DNA from 3 places in the Halomonas sp. ANAO-440 genome. Region 1 is predicted to be linked to each of the others. Evidence: predicted binding sites of a transcription regulator. Region 1 holds the regulator's gene; each other region holds the start of a gene.

Region 1 (9,620 bases):
TGCATTGCTGGACGAAATCGACGTGGCAACCGACCCCGCGCCGCTGCCAAGCTGGGTCGGCCAGCTACCTCACGGACGCCTGCGGATTGCCGATATTCAGTACCAGGGGCGTCAGATGGGACCCTTGACGGCTCGCTGGCAGAGCGGGCCGGACCGCTTGACCGTGTCGCCATTGGGCCTGACGCTGGGACAGGTCTCGGCCCATGGTGAAGTAATCTGGGAGTCCGCCGGTCCGGGCGATAGCCTGACCCGCTCACGGCTCTCCCTGGACGGCCGGGACCTGGGCTCGGCGTTGGAGGCATTCGGTCAGCCGGTGGCCATTCGCAGCGGGGAAACCCGAGTCAGGAGCCAGCTTGCCTGGCCGGGGGCGCCGTGGCAGTTCGCCCTGGCCCGCTCACGTGGCAATATCGACGTGGAGCTGCGCAATGGGCGCTTCGTCAACCTGGAGTCACCCACGGCCAGGCTGGTCGGCCTTCTCAACGTCGACAACCTCGTACGCCGGTTGCGAATGGACTTTTCCGACGTGACCGGGCAGGGTACGGCTTTCGATCATGTGGTCGGTGCCGCTACCCTGTATGCAGGCGTGCTGGAAACTCAGGGACCCGTGAATATCAGCGGACCGGCAACCAGCTTCACGCTCGATGGTACCGTCGACCTGGCCAGGCGGGAACTCGACCAGCGGCTGGGCGTCACAGTGCCAGTCAGCAGCAGCCTGCCCCTGGCCGCCGTCATTGCCGGGGCTCCGGTGGTGGGCGGTGCCCTGTTCATCGCCGATCGCCTGTTCGGCCGCGCCATCGACCGGGTCACTCGAATTCACTACCGCGTGCGTGGTCCCTGGACCTCGCCGCAGATCACACTGGAAACCGCCGAATGACGACACGACCGCAAGCCATGCTCGATACCGCCGCCGATATCCTGCTGCGTCCCGGCGGCCTCGGCCTCGAGTCGCTGGATGCCGGCCTGAGGCACGTGCTCACTCCCGGCGTCGACTACGCCGACCTCTATTTCCAGCGCAGTTGGCACGAGAGCTGGGTGCTGGAGGATGGGGAGGTGAAGGAGGCCGGCTACAACATCGATGGCGGCGTAGGCGTGCGCGCCATGGCCGGCGAGAAGACCGGCTTCGCCTACTCCAACCAGATCACGGCCGATGCCCTGGCTGAGACGGGGCGTACGGCGTCTGGCATCGTGCGCAGCGGCGCTGCGCTGTCCGCGGCGCCCCGGGTGATCAGCCAGGCCAGCGTACGCTACGACGCCATCGATCCCCTCTCCGGTCTTTCGGCCGAGGAGAAGATCGCCCTGCTCAAGGAAGCCGACCGCGCGGCTCGCGCCGCCGACCCCTCGGTTTCCCAGGTCAGTGCGTCGCTCTCCGGCGTCCACGAAGTCGTCCTGGTACGCGCCAGCGACGGCACCCTGGCGGCGGATATCCGGCCGCTGGTGCGCTTCAACGTCAGCGTGATCGCGGTGAAGAATGGGCGTCGCGAACGTGGTAGCGCGGGCGGCGGTGGGCGCTATGCCATGGCTCGCCTGCGTGACGAGAACGTGGCCGAGCGCTATGCCCGGGAAGCCGTGCGCCAGGCACTGGTCAATCTCGATGCGGTGGATGCGCCGGCGGGACAATTGCCGGTGGTACTGGGGCCAGGCTGGCCGGGCATCCTGCTGCACGAGGCGGTGGGGCATGGCCTGGAGGGCGACTTCAATCGCAAGGGAAGCTCGGCCTTTGCCGGGCGCATGGGCGAGCGCGTCGCGTCCCCGGGTGTGACGGTGGTCGACGATGCCACCCTGGCCGATCGGCGAGGCTCCATGAGCGTGGATGACGAGGGCACGCCGGGGCAGTATACGCCGCTCATCGAGGACGGCATTCTCACCGGCTACATGCAGGACAAGCTCAATGCCAGGCTGATGGGGATGGCGCCCACCGGCAACGCCCGTCGCGAATCCTTCGCCCATATGCCGATGCCGCGCATGACCAACACTTACATGCTGGCCGGCCAGGACGAGCCGGCCGATATCATCAAGAGCGTCAGGCGCGGCATCTATGCCGTCAGCTTCGGTGGTGGGCAGGTGGATATCACCTCGGGCAAGTTCGTCTTCTCGGCAAGCGAAGCCTACCTGATCGAGGACGGCCGCATCACCGCGCCGGTCAAGGGTGCGACGCTGATCGGCAACGGCCCGGAGGCCATGGGGCGGGTCTCGATGATCGGCCACGACCTGGAGCTGGATACCGGGATCGGCGTCTGTGGCAAGGACGGGCAGGGGGTGCCGGTGGGCGTGGGCCAGCCGACGCTCAAGCTGGACGAGCTCACTATCGGCGGCACTGCTTCCTGAACATAGGCGGCTTGTCGCAGGCTGGGTGAGATGCGTTGTGGACGGCCGGCTGCGCCAGGCCGAGCGCTCCAAGAGAGACTTGTCTATGAGTCTTCGCTGTAGGAGCGCCGGTTCCCGTCGCGACTGGAGGCCGCAGGCCTCCCGGCGGTGTTGCCGGGGCTGCTAGAGCCCCGCCGTATCGCGGATCAGCCGGAACAGCCGACGCGAGCTGGTGGGGGGCTTGTCCTGCTCACGCTCGCGACGAGCGTTGCGAATCAGCTGGCGCAGGGCCTGGCGGTCGACATCGGGATAGTCGGCAATGAAGGTTTCGACGGCGTCGTCGCCCTCCTCGATGAGGCGGTCACGCCACTTCTCGAGGCGGTGGAAGGCCAGGTCGCGATGGCGGGACTCCTGCTCGATGGAATCGAACACCGCCTGGATGGCGTCGAGGTCCTCGCCGCGCATGAGCTTGCCGACGTACTGCATATGGCGGCGACGCCCTTCATGGGAGCGGATGCGCGAGGTCTCCTCCACCGCCGCCAGCAGGTCGTCGGAGAGCGGGAACCGTGACCGCTCCGCTGGCGTCATGGCGATGATCTGTTCGCCCAGCGCCTGCAGCTTGTGCATCTCGCGCTTGAGCTGTGACTTGCTGGGCCGCTCGTCTGGCTGTGAAGGGACTTCCTGGGACATGCCGTTACCAACTAGTGTGAAGGGTCAACAGTATCGTGAGCTTGATCGCCCCGGTGGGATCAATGCGACACAGTATACCAGCCCGCCAGCGCATGGCGGGATACTGACACGTTCGAATGCCGGCCGGGCCGGTGAATGAGGGAGAGACAGATGACACAGGCTTTCGATGCCGCCGCTCAACAGCCGCTGCTGACGTCCCGTGCCGAGCAGGCACTGGCACTGGCACGACGCCTGGGCGCCGACGCCTGCGAAGTGGGTGCCAGCGTCGACCAGGGAATCGGCATCAGCGTGCGTGAGGGCGAAGTGGAAACCGTCGAGCTGTCCCGCGACCAGGGCATCGCGGTGACCGTCTATCAGGGGGGACGCAAGGGCAGTGCCTCCTCGACGGATGCCAGCGATGAGTCGATACGCGCGGTCGTGGAAAAGGCCGTGGCCATCGCCCGTTACACCGGCGAGGATCCCGCGGCGGGGCTGGCGGATGCCGCGCTGATGGCGACGGAGCTCCCCGATCTGGACGTGCACCACCCATGGGCGTTGACCACCGAGCAGGCCATCGACCTGGCCTTGGCCTGCGAGGCTGCCGGCAGGAGCCAGCCGGGGATACGCCAGTCCGAAGGGGCCTCGCTCTCCAGTGGGGAAGGGGTGCGGGTCTATGCCAACAGCCACGGCTTCCTGGGCAGCCAGTGCGGCAGCCGCCACTCGCTCTCCTGCATGCTGATCGCCGAGGATGAAGGGGGCATGCAGCGCGACTACGACTATACCAGTGCCCGCGATCCGCGGGATCTGCTGGCACCCGAGGCTGTCGGACGTTCGGCGGCGGAGAAGACACTGCGCCGCATGGGCTCCCGGCGGCCTGATACCGGGCGCCTGCCGGTGCTGTTCGATGCCACGGTGGCCAGTGGCCTGATTGGCCATCTCATGAGTGCGATCGCCGGGGGCTCGCTGTACCGGCAGGCCTCCTTTCTCTGCGACCGCTTGGGCGACGGGCTCTTCCCGGCCTGGTTCTCCCTCTATGAGCGGCCCATGGAGAGGGGCGGCATGGCCAGCTCCCCCTTCGACAATGACGGGGTCCAGACCCGTGACAACGTTTTCATCGAGAATGGGCAACTGGCCAGCTACATGCTGTCCGCCTACAGCGCCCGGCGTCTCGGCATGCAAACCACCGGCAACGCCGGCGGTGCGCGGAACCTGCGTATCGACGCTCCGCTGGCAACCCGCGACGAACTGCTGGCGCGCATGGGCCGCGGGGTGCTCGTCACCGAGCTGATGGGGCAGGGGGTCAATGGCGTCACCGGCGATTATTCCCGGGGCGCTGCCGGCTTCTGGGTGGAGAACGGGGAAATCCAGCACCCGGTGGAGGAGTTCACCATCGCTTCGAATATGGAAGCGATGTTCAAGGGGCTGGCCGCGGCCGGCAGCGATATCGACACCCGTGGCAGTATCCATTCCGGCAGCTGGCTGATCGATGAGATGACCATCGCTGGAGGCTGAGGCGGGCCATCAGGGGCGCTGTGTCACGTCCAGGGGGAGGGGTGCTTAGGCATCCTCTTCGAAGCGGGCATCGAACAGGGTCTCCAACGCATCGAGGACCTGTTCGGCGTCCTCTCCCTCGGCGCTCACCGTCAGCTCGGTGCCGCACGGGGCGCCGAGCATCAGCAGTGACATGATATTGCAGGCGTCGGCATCCTGGCCGCCACGGCTGACAGTGACGCGTGCCTGGTAGGGTTGGCAGCACTGCACCAGCTTGGTGGCCGCTCTGGCGTGCAGGCCACGCTTGTTGGTCAGTGTTAGCTTGCGGCTGGCCACGCTTACGACTCCTTGCGTTCAGGCTTTCCCGGAGCGTCCTGTGGTGAGGGGGAGACCGGCGTGTGTATGCCGAGCTCCCGGTGGCGCAGGCGAACGTCAGGCTGCAGCTGGGCCAGGTGGTGTGCCAGCCGTTCGGCAAGGTATACCGAGCGATGCTGTCCACCGGTGCAGCCGATGGCGACGGTGAGATAGCTTCTGTGGCTGCTGCGATAGGCGGGGAGCCAGCGCTCGATCCAGCCGATGATGTCGTCAAGCATCTCCCCCACCAGCGGATACTGCTCCAGGAACTCAACGATGCTGGGCTCGCGGCCGGTGGCGGAACGCAGCCGCGGGTCCCAGTAGGGGTTTGGCAGGCAGCGGGCATCAAAGACGATATCCGCATCAAGGGGCACCCCTCCCTTGAAGCCGAAGGACTCGACGGTAAGCGTCAACTGATCGGGCCGATGGCTGGCAACCTGGTCGGTGATGCGGCCTCGCAGGTCATGGACCGAAAGCCGGGAAGTGTCGATGATCAAGTCGGCCAGATTGCGAATGTCGCTCAGGGTGGCGTCTTCCGACTCGATTGCCTCTCCCAGCGTCATGTCGCTGCCACGCGTCATCGGATGGCGTCGCCGTGTGGCCGAGTATCGCTCGATCAGAATTCTTGCATCTGTGGTGAGGTATATTACCTGGCAATCGATCTTGCGGGCGCGCAGCTCCTCGAGCAGACGGGGGAAGCGCTCCAGGGCATGGGGGAGGTTGCGTGAGTCGATGCTGACAGCAATGGAGGATTGTCCGGACGGTCCGCTGGGCAGTTCTTCCACCAGCGATCCCAGCAGCATCGCTGGAAAGTTGTCGATGGCGTAGTAGCCCAGGTCTTCGAGCGCCTGCAGTGCGATCGACTTGCCGGAGCCGGAACGGCCACTGATGATCACGAGCTGCATGCGGGTCTCCTGGTTGGCTGGCCGGGCGGCCCGGGAAGGTCAGAGCGGCGTCGGCGTCTGTCGTCGAATGGCTTCAATGAGCCGCTCGTGGAGCTCACGTTGGCTGTTGCTCTTGCGCAGTGCCACTCGAGTGTCGACATCGTTCATGATGCTGGCCACCTGGCTGAGTAGCGCCAGATGTGTATCGTCCGCCTCTTCCGGGACCAGCAGTACGAAGACCAGGTCGACCGGCTCTCCGTCGATGGCGTCGAAATCGATAGGCTCCGCCAGCTGGAGGAAGGCCGCGACCGGACTGTGACAGTGGGGGCTCCTGGCGTGAGGAATGGCCACCCCATTGCCGATGCCCGTGCTACCGAGGCGTTCTCTGCCGATCAGGCGGGCAAAGACTTCCTGGCTGTCGAGGCTCGGCGTGTTCTGTGCGATGAAGGTGCTGAAGAATTCCAGCACCCGTTTCTTGCTGCCACCGGGGACGCCGAACAAGGCGCGCTCCGGCGGCAGAATGGTTTCCAGTGTCATGGCAATCAGCGAATGCCGGCGCCCTGGGCGCGGGCCTGGGCTTTTTCCTTGTGTTTGACCAGTTGACGGTCGAGCTTGTCGGTCAGTGCGTCAATAGCGGCGTACATGTCGGGATCGGTGGCCTCGGCATGAAGGTCGGCGCCGGCAGCATGCAGGGTGCAGGCGGCCAGTTGACGCTCCTTCTCTACCGAAAGCGTGACCTGGACGTTGGTGATGTTGTCGTAGTGGCGCTGCACGCGGGTCAGTTTTTCGCTGACGTAGTCACGCAGGGCATCGGTCAGTTCCACATGGTGGCCGGTAATATTGACTTGCATGACAGGCTCCTTCGTCCTTCGGGTGGTGCCTCGATTGTAACCCTTTTTGAGGCCCTGCAAACCCCTCCCTTTCCGGTTTCCTGCGAAGGGTCAAGAGAGCGGGCTGGGGTCAGCGAAATCGCTTGCGCTCGCTTGAGGAGGGTATGCCCAACGCTTCCCGGTACTTGGCGACGGTTCGCCGCGCAACGCGGATGCCGTCCTCGGCCAGCAGATCGACCAGGCGACTGTCCGACAGCGGCTTGCGGGGCGGCTCGTCCTGTACCAGCTTGCGGATCCGGGCACGGATCGCGGTGCTGGAATAGGCGTCGCCTTCGCCTTCTCCGCCGCCGACATGGCTGGAGAAGAAGAACTTGAGTTCGAACACGCCGCGCGGCGTGTGGATGAATTTCTGGGTCGTTACGCGAGAGATGGTCGACTCATGCATATCCACGGCCTGGGCAATATCAGCCAGTATCAGTGGCCGCATGGCCTCCTCCCCCTGCTCGAGAAAGTCGAGCTGGCGGGCCATGATCTCGCGGCCGACCCGCAGCAGGGTGTCGTTCCGGCTGGCCAGGCTCTTCATCAGCCAGCGCGCCTCCTGAAGGTGATCCTTGAGAAACTGGTTGTCCTGGCTCTTGTCGGCGCGCCTTACCAGGGCCACGTAATCGGGCTGGATGCGCAGTCTTGGCAGGGCGTCGGCGTTGAGCTCGACACGCCAGCCGCGCTCGTCATGGCGAGCGAGCAGGTCGGGGGTGATGTAATTGCCACTCACCTCGGCGAACTCGCTGCCCGGGCGCGGGTCCAGCGAGCGAATCAGACCGATCACCTCCTCCAGGGCCTCATCGTCCAGCCCCAGGCGGCGCTTGAGCAGTCGGCGATCGTCGCTGGCCAGGGCTTCGAGGAACTGGCGGACGAGGCGCCTGGCCTGGGGGAGCAGCGGGGTGTCGTCGGGTAGTGCCGCGAGCTGCAGCATCAGGCATTCACGCAGGTCCCGGGCAAAGACACCGGTAGGTTCGAATTGCTGCAGACGCAGCAGCACCTGCTCGACCTCCCGGGTTGGCAGGCCCTCGAGGCCCTGCTGGCGAAGCCCGTCGCGAATCTCTTCCAGCGGCTGCGCCAGGTAGCCGGTGCCGTCCACGGCATCGATCAGGCTCTCGGCGATCTGGCGCTGGCGCTCGCTGAGATCGGTCATCGCGAGCTGCCAGATCAGGTGGCTGGCCAGGCTCTGCCCGGCGGCCTGGCGTTCAAAATCAGGTCCTTCGCCGCTGCCCGAGCTGGCGCCATGGTCGGGGTAGGTGTCAGACCAGTCGCTGTCGGTGGAAAGTTCAGAGGGAATTTCGCTGGCCCAATCGTCGTCTTGGACCGCTTCGGCGGTCTGTTCGCCGAAGCCGTCGTCGAGTTCCAGCATGGGGTTGGTTTCCAGCGCCTGCTGGATCTCCTGACGCAGATCGAGCGTCGAGAGCTGCAGCAGCGCAATCGCCTGCTGCAGTTGGGGCGTCATGGTCAGCTGAGTGCCGACACGGAGTTGCAAGGATGCTTTCATGGCCATGAGAATAGGGGGCTCATCTGCCGAAAAAAACCACCCTAGCCCCCAATGGTTCGACTTGCAAGTGGTTTGAGTGCAATAAGCATGCCATCCGCAATTTCCGTGCCGAATATGCATGTTTATATTGACAGCAGGCAGTTGTGTTGATTCGAGTCGCCAGGTTTAGAGACGGAAGTCCTCGCCGAGATAGACCTCACGCACCCTGCGGTTGGCGAGAATGGCATTGGCATCACCTTCCGCAATGATCTGCCCGTCTCCGACGATGTAGGCGGTATTGCAGATATCCAATGTCTCGCGCACGTTGTGGTCGGTGATCAGGACGCCGATATCACGCGCCTTGAGCTGACGGATGATGCCTTTGATTTCACCAACGGAAATAGGATCCACGCCAGCGAAAGGCTCATCGAGCAGGATGAAGGCCGGCTCGGTGGCCAGCGCCCTGGCGATCTCCACCCGTCGCCGTTCGCCGCCAGACAGGCTCATGCCGAGATTGTTGCGGATATGGGTAACATGAAAGTCTTCCAGCAGCTCTTCCAAGCGCGCATGACGGCCTCGTCGGTCCAGGTCCTTGCGCGTCTCGAGAATGGCCATGATGTTATCCGCCACCGAGAGCTTGCGAAAGATCGAGGCTTCCTGGGGAAGGTAGCCAATGCCGGCGCGGGCTCGCTCATGCATGGCCGACCCGCTCAGGTCCAGGTCGTCGATATGCACTTCACCGGCGTCGGCGCGGACCAGGCCAACGATCATGTAGAACGAAGTGGTCTTGCCGGCACCGTTGGGGCCGAGAAGGCCGACGATGCTGCCCTGCTCGATGGAGAGGCTGATGTCGTGTACCACACGGCGACGCTTGTAGCTCTTGGCCAGGTGAGTGGCTCTCAGGGTCTTCATTACCACGTCAGCGCTCCGGTTGCAGGGTCATGCGAATCCGCTGGCGCCCTTCGACACCTTCGCTCTCGGCACGAGCCTGAACCACGCGGCGATCGAGGAAGTACTCCAGATAGCCGCCATCGAAGGTATCGCCCCGCTGATGCAGCTCGGCCCTGTCGATCAGTTCGACGCGGCGCTCGGCGACATGATAGATGATGGTTCGCCCCCAGCCACGCACCACGGGTTCGTCCGGGTCGGGCTGCTGCTCGATATAGGCGCGCTCGCCGGTGGCGATGGCGCGAGTCAGTTCGCCAGCCTGGTTGCGGCGGATCTCGACCCGGTTGCCGGTCAGTTGCATGGTCCCCTGGCGAATGTCCACGTCACCGGTATAGACGGCGGTGCCGGCGGTGTCGTCGAGATCGAGCTGGTCGGCCTCGACTTCGATAGGTTGGTCGGCGTCTCGCTGCTGGGCCAGGACCGGGCCGCTTCCCCACGCCATGCCAACCAGCGCCAGGGCGATTAGCATGCGGGCGGTTGGGAACTTGAATTGCTTCATGGCGTGACATCCTCTGGTTCGATGGCTTCGGCCTGGCCCTGCTGGGCGCGCTCCGGGGGGTGGTGGCCGCGAACATTGTCGGTCAAACGTGACCGGTTGTCATGGATCCAGGCATCGAA
Region 2 (9,620 bases), on a different contig from region 1:
AACCCCTGAAGGGGCCATCATGATCAGCAGCATGTATCAGTTGCCGACCGTGATCGGTCATCTCCTGCATCATCGCGCCATGGACTACCGTATGGCCGCCTATAGCCGCTGATGCTTGCCGGGCAAAACCCTATACCTCTCCACTCGCCCTGCCTTGCACTGCCCTTGTCGATGGCATGCGGCAATGCAGACCGCACCCTCCGGCGGTATCATCTGACTATCGTTTTAGCGTTCAAGGAGTTCCCATGGCCTCTCTGCGGGACCAGTTGCATGGCCTTGTCTATTCCACAGAGCACGGCGATATCTGCCCGGAGTGCCGCCAGCCTCAGGCAGACTGCAGCTGCGCCGAAGTCGCCGAGCAGAGCCGCATCGCGGCACTTGATGGCGTCGTGCGCATTCGCCGGGAAACAAGCGGACGCAAGGGCAAGGGCGTGACCACGGTTTCCGGCATCCCTCTGCCCGATGCCGAACTGAAGACCCTGGCCAAGCGTCTCAAGAAGCGCTGTGGAACCGGTGGCGCCGTCAAGGATGGCATCATCGAGATCCAGGGCGATCATCGCGAGGTACTCAAGGCCGAGCTGGAGCGTAGCGGCTATTCCGTGAAGCTGGCCGGTGGCTGACAAGGAGAATGACATGCAAGATATGACGACTGTTGCGACTCGCCCGTCGGGCAAGCTGGCACTGGGGCTGCTCATGCTGCTGGTCTTGGCCGGCTGCGCCGGCACCCCGCAGTTCACCGAGCTGCAGGCTCGCGTGATACCACCCGATCCGCTGACGCTGAGCGACGATGCCGAGCTGAACGTACGCCTCAGCGATGCCGACGGCACCCTGGCCGAAACCACGCTCACCCACCTGGGAACGCCCCCCTGGCCCGTGGCGCTGCGCCACGACAGTCAGGCCCTAGATGAGGCCAGCTCCCCTCAGTTGAGCGCTGAGCTGCGCCAGGGGGGCGAGCTGACCCACGCTACCAGCGAGCCAGTGCTGCTGGAAGAGCGCACTCGGGATGAGCCCGTCACCCTGCCGCTTGCCCCGCGCCAATAAGCATCGCCGAAACGGCATTCAGTGTCTCCCCGACTGGCGCTTCGACCTTCAGCGTATAGAGCGCATCCGCCCGGGTGTGCCCCAGGTTGAGGCAGGCGATGGGCTTGCTGGCACCGGCTGCCTGGCGAGCGAAGCGGTACCCCGAATAGACCATCAGCGACGAACCGATGACCAATAGTGCGCCGGCCTCATCGATCATGGCCCTGGCTCGCGCCACGCGCTCGCCGGGCACGCTGTCTCCGAAGAAGACCACGTCGGGCTTCCAGACCCCCTGGCCACAGCGACGACATCCGGGCACCTGGAAGTCGGAAAAGTCCGATTCCAGGTCCGCATCGCCGTCGGGCATTGCCACCGCCTCCCTGTCCAACCAGTGCGGATTGCACTCGGCCAGTTCGGCATGCAGGTCATGGCGCATGCGTAGCGCCCCGCACTGCATGCAACGGACCTGCTCGGCACGGCCATGCAGGTCGATGACCCGTCGCGAGCCAGCCTTCTGGTGCAGCCCATCCACGTTCTGAGTGATAACCCCCGCCACCAACCCCTCGGCTTCGAGCTGGGCCAGCGCCGTATGGGCGACACCCGGGCGAGCCCGGTGCAGGGTACGAAAGCCGACCAGCGCCCGCGCCCAGTAGCGCTGCCGTGCTGCATGGCTGCTCATGAACTGCTGGTGCTGCATCGGCGGTGAACACTTCCAGGCACCGCTGGCATCGCGATAGTCGGGGATGCCGCTTTCGGTACTCACCCCGGCCCCGGTCAACACCGCCAGCCTCGGATGGCGGGTCAGGAAGTCCGCAAGGCGTCCGGAAGCCTCCACCGCCATTGGCACATCGCTCATCGTCTCTCCGGCGTCTTTCCACCGCCTTGATGCAATCAACATGGCTCTTCTGGTGGAAGGTTGTCTAGAATGTCATGCTTACGTGACTATAACAGGCAAGGAAGAACCCCCGATGGCCTGGCTGGAATACCTGCTCCCCCTGATCTTCCTGTTTCCCCTCGGGGCAATGGCAGTGATCGTGATCGCGCTGCGCAACCTGCACGATGCACGGGTGCGCTCGCCGTTCAACGCTCGCCCCCTGCGGGAACCCGGTCAGGCCCTCCGCGACAGGCTCGACCGTGCCTTCGCCGCCCTGTTCCTGGATGGCGCCCTGGGGCCGATCGTGTCACTGGCGCCACTCGTCTACGGCATGGGCCGCATGCTCTTTGCCAGCCGGCAGAACTGGCTGGAATGGGCCTTCTACGGCGCACTCAGCACCGTGCTGGTGCTGATCTACTGCTTCCTGCTGATCCGCGACTTCCAGCTGATCCGTCGCATCAAGCTGGGCCTGGCCTGTGAACTCGCCGTGGGCCAGGAGCTGGAGCGCATGATTCACCCCGAAGCGCACCCCTACTACGTCTTTCACGATGTGCCCACCGACACCGATACCATCGACCACGTGGCTGTCACCCCCCACGGGGTCTTCGTGGTCGAGACCCGCGCTCGTACCCGTCCTTTCACGGCTGACGGTCGAGAGATCAATGTGGTGACCGTGGAGCCGAAGCGCCTTCGCTTTCCCGGCTGGAGCGAGCAGCGCCCCCTGGCGAAGACGCTGGCCACCACCCGCTGGCTGGGCGAGTGGCTGGAGAACCGCTGCGGCGCACCGGTGCCCATCATGGGGGTGCTGACCCTGCCCGGCTGGGACATCATCTGCGCCGGCACGCCGGAAGGCCTGATGGTAGTCAGCGGCGAGTCACTTGCCCAGCAACTGGAAGAGAAGCAGCTGGGGCCAATCGATGACGACATGCACGACAAGGTGATCGCGGCGCTCATCGAGCGCGCCGCCGAACTGGAGAAGAATACGCCGCTGAACGCCCCCTCCATCTGAGGGGCGGCTCAATCGAAGCCGGCGATGCTTGGCCATTGGCCAAGCGGCCGCGGTCCTGGCCGGCCTTCACAGCGTTCAGTCCCCTCGCAGCCGACCGCCCATCTCCTGGGCCAGGTCCACCGCATAGTGGTCGGTCATCCCGCCGATGAAGTCGAGCATGCGTCGATAGCTGTCATACAGCGTCCAAGAGGGGCGCGGCGTGTTCTCGCCGACCAGCGCCAGCACCCGCTGGTGCTTGAAGCTCGACTCACCGGTGTGGTGCAGCTCGTGGGCCGCACCGATAAAGGCCTCCAGCAGGATGCCAAGCGTGGTGTAGGCGCCGATCTCCAGCTTGGCCTTGCGTTCGTTCTGGAAGATGCGCTCACGCGCCAGCTGCTTGGCCGCCGCCACCCCCCAGCCCAGGTCGGGATGGCAGAGCTCCAGCAGGTCGCTGGTCAGGGTACCGTTGAGCAGCGCCGTCTCATGGTCGACGAAGACCGCCCCCACATCGTTGACCGCCCGCTCCATGGCCGCACCGCGCAGGGCGGCGATACGCCGACGCTGGGAGACACCGCTGCGCTCCATGGCGGCATAGTCCGGCGGGGCGTCGCCGGCGATCTGCAGCAGCACGTCGGCCACCTCGTCGAAGCGCAGGATGCCCATTTCCAGGCCGTCCTCCAGGTCGAGCAGGGCGTAGCAGATGTCGTCGGCCGCCTCGACCAGCCAGGCCAGCGGGTGACGACACCAGCGCCCCTCGCCCCGGGGCACCAGCCCCAGGCGGTCGGCCACCTCGGCCAGCAGCGCCTTCTCGCTCTGATAGCAGCCGAACTTCCCGGCACTGCCGCCGTGCTCCACCGTCCAGGGGTACTTCAAGAGTGTCCCCAGCGTCGCCGTGGTCAGCCGCATGCCGCCACGGAACTGGTTGTACTCGATCTGGGTGACCACCCGGAACCCCTGGGCGTTGCCCTCGTAGGTGAGCAGGTCAGCGCGTTCGCGCTCCGACAGTCCCTTGAGCAGCCCGCTGCCGTCGGCCTCGGCGCACTTGAACCAGTCGCGAATGGCATATTCACCGGCGTGGCCGAAGGGCGGGTTGCCGATATCGTGCCCCAGGCAAGCCGCCTGGACGATGACACCCATGTCGGCTGGAGTGATCCACTCCGGCAACCGCTCGCGCAGCAGCTCGCCGACGATCATGCCCAGCGAGCGCCCCACGCAGCCCACCTCCAGGGAATGGGTCAGCCGGGTGTGGATATGGTCGTTGTCGGTGAGGGGATGCACCTGGGTCTTGCGCCCCAGGCGGCGAAAGGAGCCGGAAAAGACGATCCGGTCATGATCCTTGTGGAAGGGGCTGCGACCGATCTCATCACGGCCGGCGCGGCCGCCGTAGAGTCGCGAGGGGTCGAGCAAGCGCTGCCAGTGCATCTGCGTCATGGGCTATCTCTCCTTGAAGCCCCCATTCTGGCACCACAGTGGCGGTAAAGGCCACGCCCCGGTACCGCCTTCTCACTCCCCGTCGGCCAATGCCGGCAGCAGTGTCTTGAGCTTGCGGGTCAGTGTGTTGCGCCCCCAGCCGAGCAGCTCGGCGGCCTCGCCCTTGCGCCCACCGGTATGTTTCAGCGCAGTCTCGATCAGGATCTTCTCGAAGTCGGGAACCGCTTCTTCCAGCAGATGGGTGTGCCCGGCGGCCAGCGCCCGGTCGGCCCAGTCGCGAAAGGCCGCGCGCCAATCGCCATTGCCCCTTTCCGCTGCCTCCGGCTCACGCAGCTCCGGCGGCAGGTCCTCGATCAGGACCTCGCGTCCGGATGCCATCACCGTCAGCCAGCGGCAGGTATTCTCCAGCTGGCGCACGTTGCCGGGCCATGGTAGCCGGGTCAGGTGGGTCTCGGCATCCTTGGTGAGCACCTTGACGTCGGTCGACAGCTCCTTGGACGCCTCGGCCAGGAAGTGCCGCGCCAGCCGCGGGATATCCTCGCGCCGCTCGGCCAGCTTCGGCAGATGCACGCGGATCACGTTGAGGCGATGGAAGAGATCCTCACGAAAGCGTCCGTCCTCGACCAGGGTCTCGAGGTTCTGATGGGTCGCGGCAATGATGCGCACGTCCACCTTCACCGGCGTGTGACCGCCGACCCGGTAGAATTCGCCGTCGGCCAGTACCCGCAGCAGCCGGGTCTGGGTCTCGGCAGGCATGTCACCGATCTCGTCGAGAAACAGCGTACCGCCATCGGCCTGCTCGAAGCGCCCCTGGCGCTGGGCAGTGGCACCGGTAAAGGCCCCCTTCTCATGGCCGAACAGCTCCGACTCGATCAGGTCACGTGGTATCGCCGCCATGTTCAGCGCGATGAACGGCCTACCCGCCCGCGGGCTGTGCTGATGCAGGGCGCGGGCCACGCGCTCCTTGCCGGTACCCGACTCACCGTTGATCAGCACCGTGATGTGGGAGTGCGACAGCCGGCCGATGGCGCGAAACACCTCCTGCATCGCCGGGGCCTCGCCGATGATCTCGGCATCCAGCCCCTCGGGCACGCTGACCGGCCGCTTGCGCTCCCGGGCATGGGCGACGGCACGACGCACCAGCGCCAACGCCTCGTCGACGTCGAAGGGCTTGGGCAGGTACTCGAAGGCACCGCCCTGATAAGAGGCAACCGCACTATCCAGGTCGGAGTGTGCGGTCATCACGATGACCGGCAGGTCGGGATGCACATCCCGCACCCGTGACATCAGGTCCAGGCCGTCGATGCCCGGCATGCGAATATCGGTAACCAGTACATCCGGCGGGTCGTCCAGCAGCCGGCTGAGCGCCAGGTCGGCCCGCTCGATGCATTCGACATCGAGGTCGGGCTGGGCCAGGGCGCGCTCCAGCACCCAGCGAATGGCACGATCATCATCGACGACAGCGACACGTGCGACATCAGTCATGGCGCCTCTCCAGGGGTATAAGCAAGCGAAATTCGGTATGACCAGGGCTGGATTCGCATTCGATCAAGCCCTGATGTTGATGCAGGATGCCCTGCGCGATGGACAGCCCCAGTCCGCTGCCTTCGGCACGGCCCGACACCATGGGGTAGAAGAGCGTCTCCTGCAGGCTCTCGGGAACGCCAGGGCCGTTGTCGATCAGCGCCACCTCGCAGACCAGGCGATGTCTCTCCGCACCCAGCGTGAACTGACGCCGTGCCCGGGTTCTCATCAGCAGGTGCGGCTGTTCCGTGCCGGCCTCTGCCATGGCTTCCACGGCGTTACGTGCCACGTTCAGCACGGCCTGGATCATCTGCGCCTCGTCACCCGGGAAGTCGGGCAGACTGGGGTCGTAGTCACGCTCCACCTGAACAATCGGAGTCTCGGCCATCAGTAGAGTACGCACCCGCTCGAGCACTTTATGGATGTTGAGCGGCTCATGGCGCACCAGTTGGTTCGGGCCCAGCATGCAGTCCACCAGATCCCGCAGGCGGTCCACCTCCTCGACAATGATACGGGTGAATTCGGCAAGCGCGGGATCATCGAGGTCACGCTCCAGCAGCTGCGCGGCGCCGCGGATCCCCCCCAGCGGGTTCTTTACCTCATGGGCCAGGCCACGGGAGAGCACCTTGATCGCCTCCTGCCGGTTGAGCAGCGCCTCCTCCCGGGAGATACGCAGCAGACGGTCGCGTGGCTCCATCTCGACCAGAAGCTCCTCGTCCGAAAGCGGCGTCACGGTATAGTCGATGGTGATCACCGCACCGGTTACAAGCGCCAGCCTCACCTCCCGCTGAGTGAAGGGATGGCCATCATCGCGTGACTTGGCCAGCACCGCGCTCATGCCATCGTCCTCGGTGACCAGCGTCGACAGCCGCATCCCCTTCACGCGCCCAAGACTTACCGCCAGCAGTGCTTCAGCGGCGGGGTTCATCCAGCTCAGGCGCAGGCTGCCATCCAGTAGCAGCACCGCAGTGGTGAGGTGTTCCATCAGACGTCGATGCATTGGTCTTCTCTTGGTGTGAACACGCACCCGTTTCGCGCAGCCGGCGAAACCCCTGTGCAAGCCAGGATTCCTGTAACTACCCTAGCCACTCCTAGCTAAAGCAAGAACCGCGCCAATCTTGAAACCCACGGCTTGGCGCCGTTTCAGGGCATCGTGGCGGCCATGACCTGCACTATCATGGTGCAATAAAGAAGTGTCCACCAGCGTGGGGCGGGGAATCGCTCACCCTTGGGGCACGGGTGGGTGAAAGGAGGGCGAACCGGGGAACCGAGCCCGCCTCAACCGGCAGGAGATCGCCGAACATGGAGCGTCACCGGCTGGGTGCGATGGCGAATCTCACCGACCCCATCCAGCAGCTCAGCCTGGATCACGTACTGGCCACGATCGAGATCGGTGAGCATGAAGACAGCGGTGTGCATCGCGGTCTGGCTCACCCTGCCGTTCACCAGCAACCGGGCCTGATGGTCGGGCCGCAGCTCAGGCTCGATGGTAAGCTCCACCTGCACGTTGCCTGCATGGCTGGCGGCCAGCTCAGCGCCATTCGCTGGCGAAGCGATACGAAAGACATCGTAGGGCATGAAGGGCTGGCCCGGGGATGCGCTGGCACGCGGCGCAACGCCCTCCACCCGCGGCGGCTCTGCACTTCCGGGTAGCTCCCGGGAGGGCACCACCGTGAGCGGCGCGAGCTCCACCGGCTCGCCACCTCCGCCCGGACTGTCGGTGAAGATCACGTTGCCCTGGGAGTCGACGGTGCGATAGATAGTTGTCGCCAGGGCAGAGGAGGCGACCAGCAGCCCAATGATTACCAAAAGCGCCTTCTTCATGAGGATCGGTCTCCTTCGTCAGCGCCCCGTATCGGTTGGACGTCACGGTCGGCTGCCTGTCGTATCAAGCCATGGAGTCCAGTGTACGACAAAAAGGGGCTCCGCCTAGATGAACGGAGCCCCTTTGATTGTCAGACACCGAAGCGTCCGAGCGCCCGATCCGCCTTGCCGGACCGGGCGCGCAGCATGCCTCAGCAGCTGTAGTACATGTCGAATTCGACCGGATGCGTACTCATGCGGATACGCTCCACGTCTTCCATCTTGAGCTCGATATAGGCATCGATCATGTCATCCGTGAAGACGCCACCCTCGGTGAGGAAGGCACGATCGGCATCCAGCGCCTCCAGGGCCTGATCCAGGCTACTGGCCACGGTCGGAACCTTCTTGCCCTCTTCCGGCGGCAGGTCGTACAGGTTCTTGTCCATGGCATCGCCGGGGTGGATCTTGTTCTTGATACCGTCGATACCCGCCATCAGCATCGCCGCGAAGCACAGGTAAGGGTTGGCGGTCGGATCCGGGAAACGGCACTCGACGCGCTTGCCCTTGGGGCTGGCGGTGTAAGGAATGCGAATGGAAGCGGAGCGGTTGCGAGCACTGTAGGCCAGCATGACCGGCGCCTCGAAGCCAGGAACCAGACGCTTGTAGGAGTTGGTCGAGGCATTGGTGAAGGCGTTCAGGGCACGGGCGTGCTTGATGATACCGCCGATGTAGTAAAGCGCCATTTCAGACAGTCCGGCGTACTGGTCACCGGCGAACTGGTTGACGCCATCCTTCCAGAAGGACTGATGCACGTGCATGCCTGAACCGTTGTCACCAACCAGCGGCTTGGGCATGAAGGTCGCAGTCTTGCCATAGGCGTGAGCCACGTTATGCACGACGTACTTCATCTCCTGAAGCTCGTCGGCCTTCTTCACCAGGGTGTTGAACTTGACGCCGATCTCGTTCTGGCCGGCGTTGGCCACCTCGTGGTGATGCACTTCGACGGTCTGGCCGATGGCCTCCAGGGTGTTGCACATGGCGCCGCGAATATCGTGGAAGCTGTCCACCGGCGGCACCGGGAAGTAGCCTCCCTTGACCCGCGGACGGTGGGCCAGGTTGCCACCCTCGACCTGACGGTCGGTGGACCAGGCGCCCTCTTCAGAGGAGATCTTGAACATCGCCCCTTCGATATCGGTCTTCCAGTGCACCTCATCGAAGATGAAGAATTCCGGCTCCGGGCCGAAGAAGGCGGTGTCGCCCAGGCCGCTGGACTGCAGGTAGGCTTCCGCCCGCTTGGCGATTGAGCGCGGGTCGCGCTCGTAGCCCTGCATGGTGGCGGGCTCGATGATGTCGCAGCGCAGCACGATGGTGGCGTCTTCGGTGAACGGATCGAGGAAGGCGGTACCGTCTTCCGGGCGCAGGATCATGTCCGACTCGTTGATGCCCTTCCAGCCGGAGATGGAGGAGCCATCGAACATCTGCCCGTTCTCGAAAAATTCGTCGTCCACGTCACGCGCGGGGATGGTGACGTGCTGCTCCTTGCCTTTGGTGTCGGTGAAGCGCAGGTCAACCCACTTCACGTCGTTTTCTTCGATCAGGGCGAGAGTCTTGGCAGACATAATGTCCTCCATTTGAGCGAGTTTGGCTCGATTCGTTGGCTGATGGTCCACTGGCACTGGCATCGACCCAGCGCATGTTGTAGCACGCTGTGAGCTTGGTGCCCACGATCACCATGCGCAGGCATGGGAGCTGGCCAACCTAATGCAGGCAGCGTGCCAACACTGCACCATCACAACCCATAATTTTTTTATCCATATGTTTTAAAATGTTTTTTTGATTCTTGCGAATACCCTTCCTTGCACCAGAAACGCTACCCGAGCCATATGGCAGGAAGGAGAAGGATGTTTTTGCACCACAATTGACCATGATCAGCGCCTTCTGCACCGCATTGATGCACTATTTTCACCCAACCCCTGCTGT
Region 3 (9,620 bases), on a different contig from region 1:
TCAGGTGGCCGACGTTGCGCACGAACATCAGTGAGCGGCCCGGCAGGGTCAGCTGGCCGCCATCGGGGGTGGTGTAGTCCCGGTCGCCATGCAGGCGGCGGGTGATGGTCTTGTCACCCTTGGCGACCTGCTCTTCCAGGTCGCCCCGCATCAGGCCCAGCCAGTTGCGATAGACACCCACCTTGTCCTCGGCATCCACCGCCGCCACGGAGTCCTCGCAGTCCATGATGGCGGTCAGTGCCGCCTCCACCACGAGATCCTTGACGCCGGCCGGGTCGGTCTTGCCGATCGGGTGAGTCGGATCGATCTGGATCTCCAGGTGCAGGCCATGATTGGCGAGCAGCACCGAATCGGGGCTTGCCGCCTCGCCGGTGTAGCCCACCAGCTTGCCGGCATCCTTGAGGCCGGTCTCGCGGCCGCCTTCAAGGGTCACCACCAGGTGGCCGTCACGCAGGACATACTTCACGGCTTCGCGGTGCGATCCGGTGGCAAGCGGGGCGGCGCGGTCCAGCACACCACGGGCATAGGCGATGACCTTCTCACCGCGCTTGGGGTTGAAGCTCGAGCCTTTCTCGGCACCATCCTCTTCGGAGATGGCATCGGTACCGTACAGCGCATCGTAGAGGCTACCCCAGCGTGCGTTGGCCGCATTCAGCGCATAGCGGGCATTGCTCACCGGCACCACCAGCTGCGGGCCGGCCTGAATGGCGACTTCGCTATCGACGTTACCGGTGGTGACCTTGACTTGCGCAGGAGCATCCGCCAGGTAGCCGATCTCCTTCAGAAAGCCGCGGTAGGCAGCCATATCACTCACCGGGCCGGGGTTTTCCCGGTGCCAGGTGTCGAGCCGCTGCTGCAGACTCTCGCGCTCTGCGAGCAAATCCCGATTCTTTGCTGTCAGATCATGAAAGATGGCGTCGACGCCCGCCCAGAAAGTTTCTGCATCGATGCCGGTGCCCGGCAGGGCCTGCTCGGTAATGAAGGCGTCCAGCTCGGCGGCCACCTGAAGACGGTGGCGAGTGATGCGTTCTGACATGGGAATCTCCTCGTGATGGCGACGGACGAGACACAATCCGCAGCCGCAATCCGTGGGGGTGAAACCACTCTATGGCGCCAATTTTGTGGAAAATCGTTCCATATGTAAACCCAAGTGAAAGGTCAGGCGCACTAGACATAGGGTTAAGGGGAAGAGTTTTGACCATTTGGTCAAGCCACTTTGCCCCATGCCTATCGCTAGGCTAGACGACTCCTGTGTAAACTGCGGCTTCAGCGCCATTCGACTGCCAGCAGCCATGAACGACTCGCAAGACAACCGGCTTACCTGTCGGAGGACATGATGACCGACTTCACCCCACTGCAGGCCCTGGGGCCCATCGCCCCCTTCGGCTCGGATGCCGGAGAGCCGCTGGCCGACTACCTCGACTATTATGGGCTGTCACCCTTGCTGACCGAGCACGTGGGTCTCTATGTCGGGTATCTGGAGACGGAGCGCTATCAGCTCTGGACCCAGGTCTGGAGCCCTCGCCAGGCGATAGGCACCGCCTTCGTGGTTCACGGTTACTTCGATCATCTGGGCCTGTATCGCCACCTGCTGGAGCGCCTGCTGGAGCGCGGCTGGCGCGTGGTGCTCTGGGACCTGCCGGGCCACGGCCTCTCCAGTGGGCGACGCGCCTGCATCGACGATTTCGACCACTATGGGGAGTGCCTGCGCGCCCTGCAGGATCAATTGAGCGACCGTGGCCTTGCACCAAAACCGTGGCTTGGGGTGGGCCAGAGCACCGGCGCGGCAATCCTCGCCACCGATGCCCTCAGCCGACCCGATGATGGGCACTGGTCCGGCTTGGTTCTGCTGGCGCCACTGGTACGCCCTTCGGGCTGGTCCCAGTCGAGCTGGCTGCATCTGCTGGTCGGCCCCTTCGTGCGCACACTGCCCCGGCGGTTCCGGGAAAACTCCACCGATAGCGAGTTCGCCGCCTTCCTGCGTGAGCAGGACCCACTGCAGCCCGAGCACCTGTCGATGATCTGGGTCAGCGCCATGCGTCGCTGGATGCCGCAGATGCTGGCGCTTCCCCCCAGCCAGCTACCAACCCTGATCCTGCAGGGAGAGCAGGACCTGACCGTGGATTGGGAGTGGAATCTTTCGGTGCTGGAGCGCAAGTTTCCCAATGCGCAAATTCATCGCCACCCGGAAGCGCGTCATCATCTGGTCAATGAAGCGGAGGCCATCCGCCATACGCTGTTCGCGGCCCTGGACGACTTCATCGTCGATCTCGAGCTTCCCTCCCAGATTGCCGACGAGCCTTTGCCCCGATGACGAAATTCAGTCCGATACTGAAATACACCACGCTGCTAGTGACGGCCCTGTTACTGGCGGGCTGCGCCACCCAGCCTCCCGAGCCCGACCCGATTCGCCGAGCCCTGCAGAACCTGAGCGACCGTGCCGCCGTTCGCCTGATGAACGTGGCCGAAATACAGCCCCCCCAGGAGCAGGTGCTGCTGCTCGATACGCCTTCGGTGGATACCAGTCTGAGCATCGCCTCCGAACGCTTTCTGGAAAATCTCACCCGGGCCATGCTGCGGATTTCGGATGGCCCGCAGGTGCTGGACTGGCGCCCCGCCATGGCCGGCGATAGCGGCGATCATCAGTGGCGCCTGGAGAGCCGGCTGGAAGCCACTGCGCCGCGCCTGCAGCTCTCCGACCGCGAACTGCTGCCCTACCGTCTTACCCTGTCGCTCTATCGCCCCGATGCCGACAGCGCGCTGTGGGAGACCGAGATCGAGGGCGCCTTCGATGCCACGGCGCTATAGGCCTCAGCGCAGTAGCGTGTAAACAGCCTCTTAGCCCTGGCGCTGACGATCCAGTTGCCGATAACCGATCGCCTCCATCAGCTCGCCGCGCTCCGGCTGCGGTTTGCCGGTAAGGTCGGCCAGGGTCAGCGCCACCCGCAGCACTCGATGATAGGCCCGAGCGGAGAGCCGCAGCCGCTCGAGCACCCCGGCCAGCCAGGCACGATCCGCCGTCGACAGGGCGCAGGCCGCCTCCAGCTCCCGGCTCCCCAGATAGGCATTGAGCGCCCCCCGGGCATACTGGCGCTCGCGGGCCGCCATGACTCGCTCACGCACCTCCGCCGAGCTTTCCCCCGTCTCGCGGGAGGTCAGCTGTTCCGGCGGCAGCGCCGGCACCTCCACCTGCAGGTCGATTCGATCCAGCAGCGGCCCCGAGAGTCGCGACTGGTAGCGCTGGATCTGAGCGGCGGTACACTGGCAGGCCTGGCGGGGGTCCCCCAGGTGGCCGCAGGGGCAAGGGTTCATGGCGGCGACAAGCTGAAATCTAGCGGGAAAGCGTCTTTCGTGGTTGGCCCGGGCGATATGGATCTGTCCAGACTCCATGGGCTCGCGCATCACCTCGAGGACATGGCGGCTGAACTCGGGCAGCTCATCGAGAAACAACACCCCCTGGTGGGCCAGGGATATTTCACCGGGACGCGGCCAGGAGCCGCCGCCCACCAGGGCCACGGCGCTGGCGGTATGGTGGGGCGCACGAAAGGGGCGACGCCCCCACTGCTCCGACAGCGGCAGGCCACAGACCGACCGGACGGCGGCCACTTCCAGGGCCTCCTCCTCGGTCAATGGCGGCAGGATGCCCGGCAGGCGGCTCGCCAACATGGTCTTGCCGGTGCCTGGCGGGCCCGAGAAAAGCAGGTTGTGGCCTCCCGCGGCGGCGATCTCCAGCGCCCGGCGCGCCTGGTGCTGGCCCCTCACCTCGGCTAGATCCCCCTCGATGACCGATGACCCCGGCGGCGCTTCCAATTGGTGCGCCACAATGGGTGTCTGTCCCAGCAGGTGGGCGACCACCTCCAGCAGGTGGTCGGCGGGGAGCACCTGAAGGTCCCCGGCCAGGGCGGCCTCATCGGCACACTCCCGCGGCACGATCAGCTTCCGCCCCGCCCTGCGCGCAGCCAGGGCCAGCGGCAGCACGCCGCTGATCGGGCGCAGCCGACCGTCCAGCGCCAGTTCACCGACACTTTCGATGCCATCGAGGGCATCGCCGGGCAGTTGGCCGGAGGCCATCAGGATGCCCAGAGCGATGGGCAGGTCGAAGCGCCCGCCGACCTTGGGCAGGTCGGCGGGCGCCAGGTTGAGCACGATACGACGAGTATTGGGGAAGTCGAAGCCGGCGTTGGTGAGGGCGCTGCGCACCCGTTCGCGACTCTCCTTGACCGCAGTCTCCGGCAGGCCGACCAGGGTCATGCCCGGCAGGCCGTTGGCCAGATGTACCTCGACGAGAACCTCGGGGGCCTCCAGCCCCAGTCCGGCCCGGGTGGCAACGATTGCCAGCATCATGCGGTCCCTCGCAGTCAGTGTGCTTGATCGCTATAGATTAGCACTGCTGCATAAAGACCGCCGAGCGGCCCGTCAACGCCCCGCTTCGCCGCCGCCAGCGTCTTCCTCGGGATGGCCGTCGTCGACTTTCGGTGCCTTGCCGGCTGCTGTTGCCTCGCCTGATGAGGTCACCTCGTCTTGGCGAGATGCCAGCGCCGCCTCGAGTGCGCTTACCTGTTGCTCCAGCGCTTCCACGCGAATGCGGGTGCGCTGCATGACGTCCATGAGGATGTCGAAGTCCTCTCGGGACACCAGATCCAGGCGATCGAAGGCACCGCGCACGACCTGCTGCACCCCCTTGTGGATCTCCTCCGGTGCCTGTGAGGCACCCTGCAGTCGCTCGCCCAGCTGCTGGGCCAGCCGGCTGATGGGATCTTGACTCGCCATGGTTCTCTCTCCAACGCATTGAGTTTGTCTACAGGATACGCAACGGCCTTGACTCGCGCATTCTCCTTTGCCGCCCCATTGCGAAGCACCTGCACCATTGCCGGGCATCATTGTGGTGCAGGGCGCTTCGCATAGGCCGTCAGCGGCGAGGAATGCAACGGGAAAACATATTGTAACAATATGAAATTAATCAACTTTATAACAAACCGGCACGCATATCGCTTGGCAAGCGTAACTCATCCGACGGCAGAGCGCCGTCGTGCCATCCAAGCCGGGAGATTCGAGATGAAGCTCATTACCGCCATCATCAAGCCATTCAAACTGGACGACGTCCGCGAGGCGCTGGCCGACAACGGCGTCCAGGGCATCACCGTGACCGAAGTGAAGGGGTTTGGTCGCCAGAAGGGGCATACCGAGCTCTACCGCGGTGCCGAGTACGTGGTCGACTTCCTGCCCAAGGTAAAGGTCGAGGTCGCCGTGGATGATGCGCGCCTGGAAGGCGTACTGGAGGCCATCTGCAACGCTGCCAACAGCGGCAAGATCGGCGACGGCAAGGTCTTTGTCACGCCGCTGGAGGATGTCATCCGCATCCGTACCGGCGAACGTGGCGCCGACGCCGTCTGATAACGACACCGCTTGCAATGACAAGCTGTTTTCAAGGGCTCTGGAGAGATTCCAATGACTGAACTGGCAGAGTTGAGTTACGCGCTCGACACCTTCTACTTCCTGATCTGTGGCGTGCTCGTGATGTGGATGGCTGCGGGCTTCTCGATGCTCGAGGCCGGCCTGGTGCGCTCCAAGAACACCGCCGAGATCCTGACCAAGAACATCGCGCTGTTCGCCATCGCCTGCACCATGTACCTGCTGGTGGGCTATAGCATCATGTACTCGGGGAATGAAGGCGGCATCCTGCCCAACCTCGGCTTCCTGATCGGCGGCGAGAACAGCGTGGCGGCCGTCACCGCCGGTGGCGACGATGCACCCTACTATTCGATGCGCGCCGACTTCTTCTTCCAGGTGGTGTTCGTGGCAACCGCCATGTCCATCGTCTCCGGCGCCGTCGCCGAACGCATGAAGCTGTGGGCCTTCCTCGCCTTCGCCGTGGTGATGACCGGCGTCATCTACCCGGTATCGGGCTACTGGACCTGGGGCGAAGGCTGGCTGGACGCCATGGGCTTCTCCGACTTCGCCGGCTCCGGCATCGTGCATCTGGCCGGTGCCGCCGCAGCCCTGGCCGGGGTGCTGGTTCTCGGTCCTCGCAAGGGCAAGTACGGCAAGGACGGCAGCATCCACGCCATCCCCGGTGCCAACCTTCCGCTGGCCACACTGGGTACCTTCATCCTGTGGATGGGCTGGTTCGGCTTCAACGGCGGCTCGGAGCTGAAGCTCTCGGACGTGGTCTCTGCCAACAACGTGGCCCAGGTTCTGGTCAACACCAATGCCGCCGCTGCCGGTGGGGTGATCACTGCCCTGATCCTCGCCAAGGTGTGGTTCCGCAAGGCCGACCTGACCATGGCCCTCAACGGCGCGCTGGCCGGCCTGGTGGCCATCACTGCCGAGCCACTGGAGCCGACGGCGCTGGGCGCCACCCTGATCGGTGCCGTGGGCGGCGCCATCGTCGTGGCCGCCATCGTCGGCCTCGACAAGCTGAAGATCGATGACCCTGTCGGTGCCATCTCGGTTCACGGTGTCGTCGGAATCTGGGGCCTGCTGGCCGTACCGCTCACCAACGGCGACGCGAGCTTCGGCCCGCAGATCATCGGCGGCCTGTCCATCTTCCTCTGGGTCTTCCTTGCCAGCCTGGCTGTCTGGCTGATACTCAAGGCCGTCATGGGCATTCGGGTCAGCGAGGAAGAAGAGTACGAGGGCGTCGACATTGCCGAGTGCGGCATGGAGGCCTACCCCGAGTTCAGCGTCGCCAACAAGTAACGACGCAGACCCCGTGAGCTGGCGTGCTCCACCTGGCCCCCTTCCGAGGGGGCTTTTTTATTCCCGCTCGTCGCGGTGTATGCTTGAACCCAACGAAACCCCACACTGCGAGGGGCTGCACCCAGCGAGCCCTCCCTGAATTACGAGGAAAAGACCATGAAACTGGTGACCGCCATCATCAAGCCATTCAAGCTCGACGACGTTCGCGAATCGCTCTCCGAAATCGGCGTTCAGGGCATCACCGTGACCGAGGTGAAGGGCTTCGGCCGCCAGAAAGGTCACACCGAGCTCTACCGGGGCGCCGAGTACGTGGTCGACTTCCTGCCCAAGGTGAAGGTCGAGATCGCCGTGGATGACGAGATGTCCGAGAAGGTCATCGATGCCATCACCCAGGTCGCCAATACGGGGAAGATCGGCGACGGCAAGATCTTCATCACGCCGCTGGAACAGGTGATTCGCATCCGCACCGGCGAAACCGGCAAGGATGCCGTGTAGTAAGAGAAAATAGGCGGCGCCAACCAAAAAGGATCTTCACACTTTGGCGTGAAATGGCAAGGGAAGTCATGGCCGCGCTGTAGGAGTATCTTCAGATCACGACTGGAGGCCGAAGGACTCCCGGCGGCGTTACCGATGGTCGCGGTTATTGCCAGCGCGGCAGCCTCCGCCGGGCGCCTATCGGCGCCAGTCGCGATGGGAACCAGCGCTCCAACAAGGAGCGCCTGCGTCGCTGTCGTCGAGCCCCCTTCCGCAATGCAGCCTATGCAGAGCAAGTTCACGCCAAAAATGCGATGAACGAGAAAAAACCACCTGTCAGCACAGGTGGTTTTTCCGTCAGTGGCGGGATTTACTTCTCGACGAAGGCCCGCTCGATCACGTAATCGCCGGGCTCGCCCATGCGTGGCGAGATATTGAACCCCAGGTCGTCGAGCAGGGCGCTGGTCTCGTCTAGCATCGCCGGGCTGCCGCAGATCATGGCGCGATCCTGCTTGGGGTCCATCTGGGGCAGGCCGGTATCCTCGGCCAGCTTGCCGCTGCGGATATGGTCGGTCAGTCGCCCCATGGTGTGGAACTCCTCACGGGTCACAGTGGGGTAGTAGACCAGCTTCTCGCTGATCTCGTCGCCCAGGTACTCGTGGGCCGGCAGCTCATTCTGGATGAAGTCGGCATAGGCGAGCTCGCTCACGCTGCGCACGCCGTGAACCAGCACGATCTTCTCGTAGCGCTCGTAGGCCTCGGGATCCTGGATCAGGCTCATGAACGGCGCCAGGCCGGTGCCGGTGGAGAGCAGGTAGAGGTTGCGGCCCGGCAGCAGGTCGTCAGTCACCAGGGTACCGGTCGGCTTGCGGCTGACCATGATCTGGTCGCCCACCTTGAGGTGCTGCAGCCGCGATGTCAGCGGACCATCGGGGACCTTGATGCTGAAGAACTCCAGGTGATCCTCATAGTTCGGGCTGGCAATGGAATAGGCTCTCATCAGCGGCTTGCCGTTCACTTCCAGGCCAATCATGACGAACTGACCGTTCTTGAAGCGCAGGCTGCGCTCGCGGGTGGTGCGGAAACTGAATAGCGTATCATTCCAGTGGTGGACGCTAAGAACCTCTTCCAGGGCAAACTTGCTCACGACCGGCTCCTTGATATTCCATTGACGCATAACAGCGCCACTTCAACTTTGATACTAATTCTAAGCGCTGGCAGCATATCTGTTAAATGGGTAGTTTGGATAAAGCATATCTATAATGTGAATATACCACTGCCCGGAGAGATGCCATGCGCTACACCCTGCGCCAACTGGAAGTGTTCGTCGCCGTCGCCCAGCACGAGAGCGTCTCCCACGCAGCCAGGGTACTGTCGCTATCTCAGTCGGCGGCCAGCACGGCGCTCTCGGAGCTGGAGCGGCAGTTCGATTGCCAGCTGCTCGACCGTATCGGCAAGCGCCTGAAGCTCAATGCCCTGGGCTTCCAGCTGCTGCCCAAGGCCGTGGCCTTGCTCGACCGGGCCGAGGAAATCGAGGAACTGCTGCGCGGCCAGCGCGGCGTCGGCTCGCTGGACGTGGGGGCAACGCTGACGATCGGCAACTACCTGGCCACGCTGCTGATCAGCGATTTCATGCAGCGCCATCCCGACAGCCGGGTACGGCTGCAGGTGCGCAATACCAGTGCCATTATCGAGCGGATCGTGCATCACGAACTTGATCTGGGTCTGATCGAGGGCGATTGCCAGCATGAGGACGTGGTAATGCAGCCCTGGGTGGAGGACGAGCTGGCCGTCTTCTGCTCACCGCGTCATCCGCTGGCCAATGTCGGCGAGGTGGACATGGAAAAGCTGCTGCGCGCCGACTGGATCATGCGCGAGCAGGGCTCCGGCACGCGGCTGACGCTGGAACATGCCACCCGCCATCGGCGCGGCCGCTTCAACATCCTGCTGGAGCTGGAGCATACCGAGGGGATCAAGCGAGCGGTGGAGTCGGGTCTGGGTATCGGCTGTGTATCGAAGCTGGCCCTGCGCGATGCCTTTCGCCGCGGCAGCCTGGTGCCGATCCCCACGCCGGAGCTGGACCTGAGCCGCCAGTTCGCCTTCATCTGGCACCGCCACAAGTACCTCGCCACCGGCATGCGCGAATTCCTGCGGCTGTGCCGACAGATGACCGAAGGGATTCAGCGCAGCGACGAAATTGACCTGCCGCCGGTGCCCTGACCCCTCCCGCCAGGCACGCCGTCACTGGCGCAGCTTGAAGCCTCCGATCACGCCGGCAAGCCGGTCCGCCTCGTCGCTCAGCCGCTCGGCGGCGGTGGTCGACTCCTCGACCATGGCGGCATTCTGCTGGGTCATGCGGTCCAGGTCCGCCACGGCCACGCTGACCTGGCTGATGCCGTCGCTCTGCTCACTGGCCGCCACGCTGATCTCGCCCAGCATGCTGGCCA

Evidence for each region. Region 1 encodes sigma-54, which starts transcription at its own class of promoters, with help from an activator protein. Its sites were predicted from a motif close to TGGCACNNNNNTTGCTNT; they were not measured.
Region 2: glnL (nitrogen regulation protein NR(II)) is a predicted target of sigma-54. The motif match lies at 6,935-6,952, and genes of this name have one in related genera.
Region 3: KZO25_RS19450 (P-II family nitrogen regulator) is a predicted target of sigma-54. The motif match lies at 4,978-4,995, and genes of this name have one in related genera.

What each region holds. Positions count from the first base shown of each region.
Region 1 is NZ_JAHXBV010000002.1:181,285-190,904, forward strand. Features, by position in the region: gene KZO25_RS01830 (YhdP family protein) at 1-874, shown strand, start outside; gene tldD (metalloprotease TldD) at 871-2,325, shown strand; gene yjgA (ribosome biogenesis factor YjgA) at 2,488-2,994, opposite strand; gene pmbA (metalloprotease PmbA) at 3,145-4,485, shown strand; gene KZO25_RS01850 (HPr family phosphocarrier protein) at 4,531-4,800, opposite strand; gene rapZ (RNase adapter RapZ) at 4,803-5,723, opposite strand; gene ptsN (PTS IIA-like nitrogen regulatory protein PtsN) at 5,763-6,239, opposite strand; gene hpf (ribosome hibernation-promoting factor, HPF/YfiA family) at 6,245-6,553, opposite strand; gene KZO25_RS01870 (RNA polymerase factor sigma-54) at 6,663-8,081, opposite strand; gene lptB (LPS export ABC transporter ATP-binding protein) at 8,241-8,966, opposite strand; gene lptA (lipopolysaccharide transport periplasmic protein LptA) at 8,974-9,501, opposite strand; gene lptC (LPS export ABC transporter periplasmic protein LptC) at 9,498-9,620, opposite strand, start outside.
Region 2 is NZ_JAHXBV010000028.1:20,120-29,739, reverse strand. Features, by position in the region: gene KZO25_RS16600 (HAD family hydrolase) at 1-112, shown strand, start outside; gene KZO25_RS16595 (translation initiation factor Sui1) at 246-620, shown strand; gene KZO25_RS16590 (YbaY family lipoprotein) at 634-1,041, shown strand; gene KZO25_RS16585 (NAD-dependent protein deacetylase) at 1,013-1,876, opposite strand; gene KZO25_RS16580 (nuclease-related domain-containing protein) at 1,989-2,903, shown strand; gene KZO25_RS16575 (deoxyguanosinetriphosphate triphosphohydrolase) at 2,979-4,313, opposite strand; gene ntrC (nitrogen regulation protein NR(I)) at 4,386-5,798, opposite strand; gene glnL (nitrogen regulation protein NR(II)) at 5,791-6,864, opposite strand; gene KZO25_RS16560 (DUF4124 domain-containing protein) at 7,116-7,661, opposite strand; gene glnA (glutamate--ammonia ligase) at 7,853-9,259, opposite strand.
Region 3 is NZ_JAHXBV010000046.1:84,952-94,571, reverse strand. Features, by position in the region: gene KZO25_RS19475 (malate synthase G) at 1-1,036, opposite strand, end outside; gene KZO25_RS19470 (alpha/beta hydrolase) at 1,337-2,314, shown strand; gene KZO25_RS19465 (hypothetical protein) at 2,311-2,808, shown strand; gene KZO25_RS19460 (YifB family Mg chelatase-like AAA ATPase) at 2,839-4,344, opposite strand; gene KZO25_RS19455 (accessory factor UbiK family protein) at 4,417-4,770, opposite strand; gene KZO25_RS19450 (P-II family nitrogen regulator) at 5,056-5,394, shown strand; gene KZO25_RS19445 (ammonium transporter) at 5,449-6,699, shown strand; gene glnK (P-II family nitrogen regulator) at 6,856-7,194, shown strand; gene KZO25_RS19435 (ferredoxin--NADP reductase) at 7,544-8,320, opposite strand; gene KZO25_RS19430 (LysR family transcriptional regulator) at 8,467-9,393, shown strand; gene KZO25_RS19425 (methyl-accepting chemotaxis protein) at 9,415-9,620, opposite strand, start outside.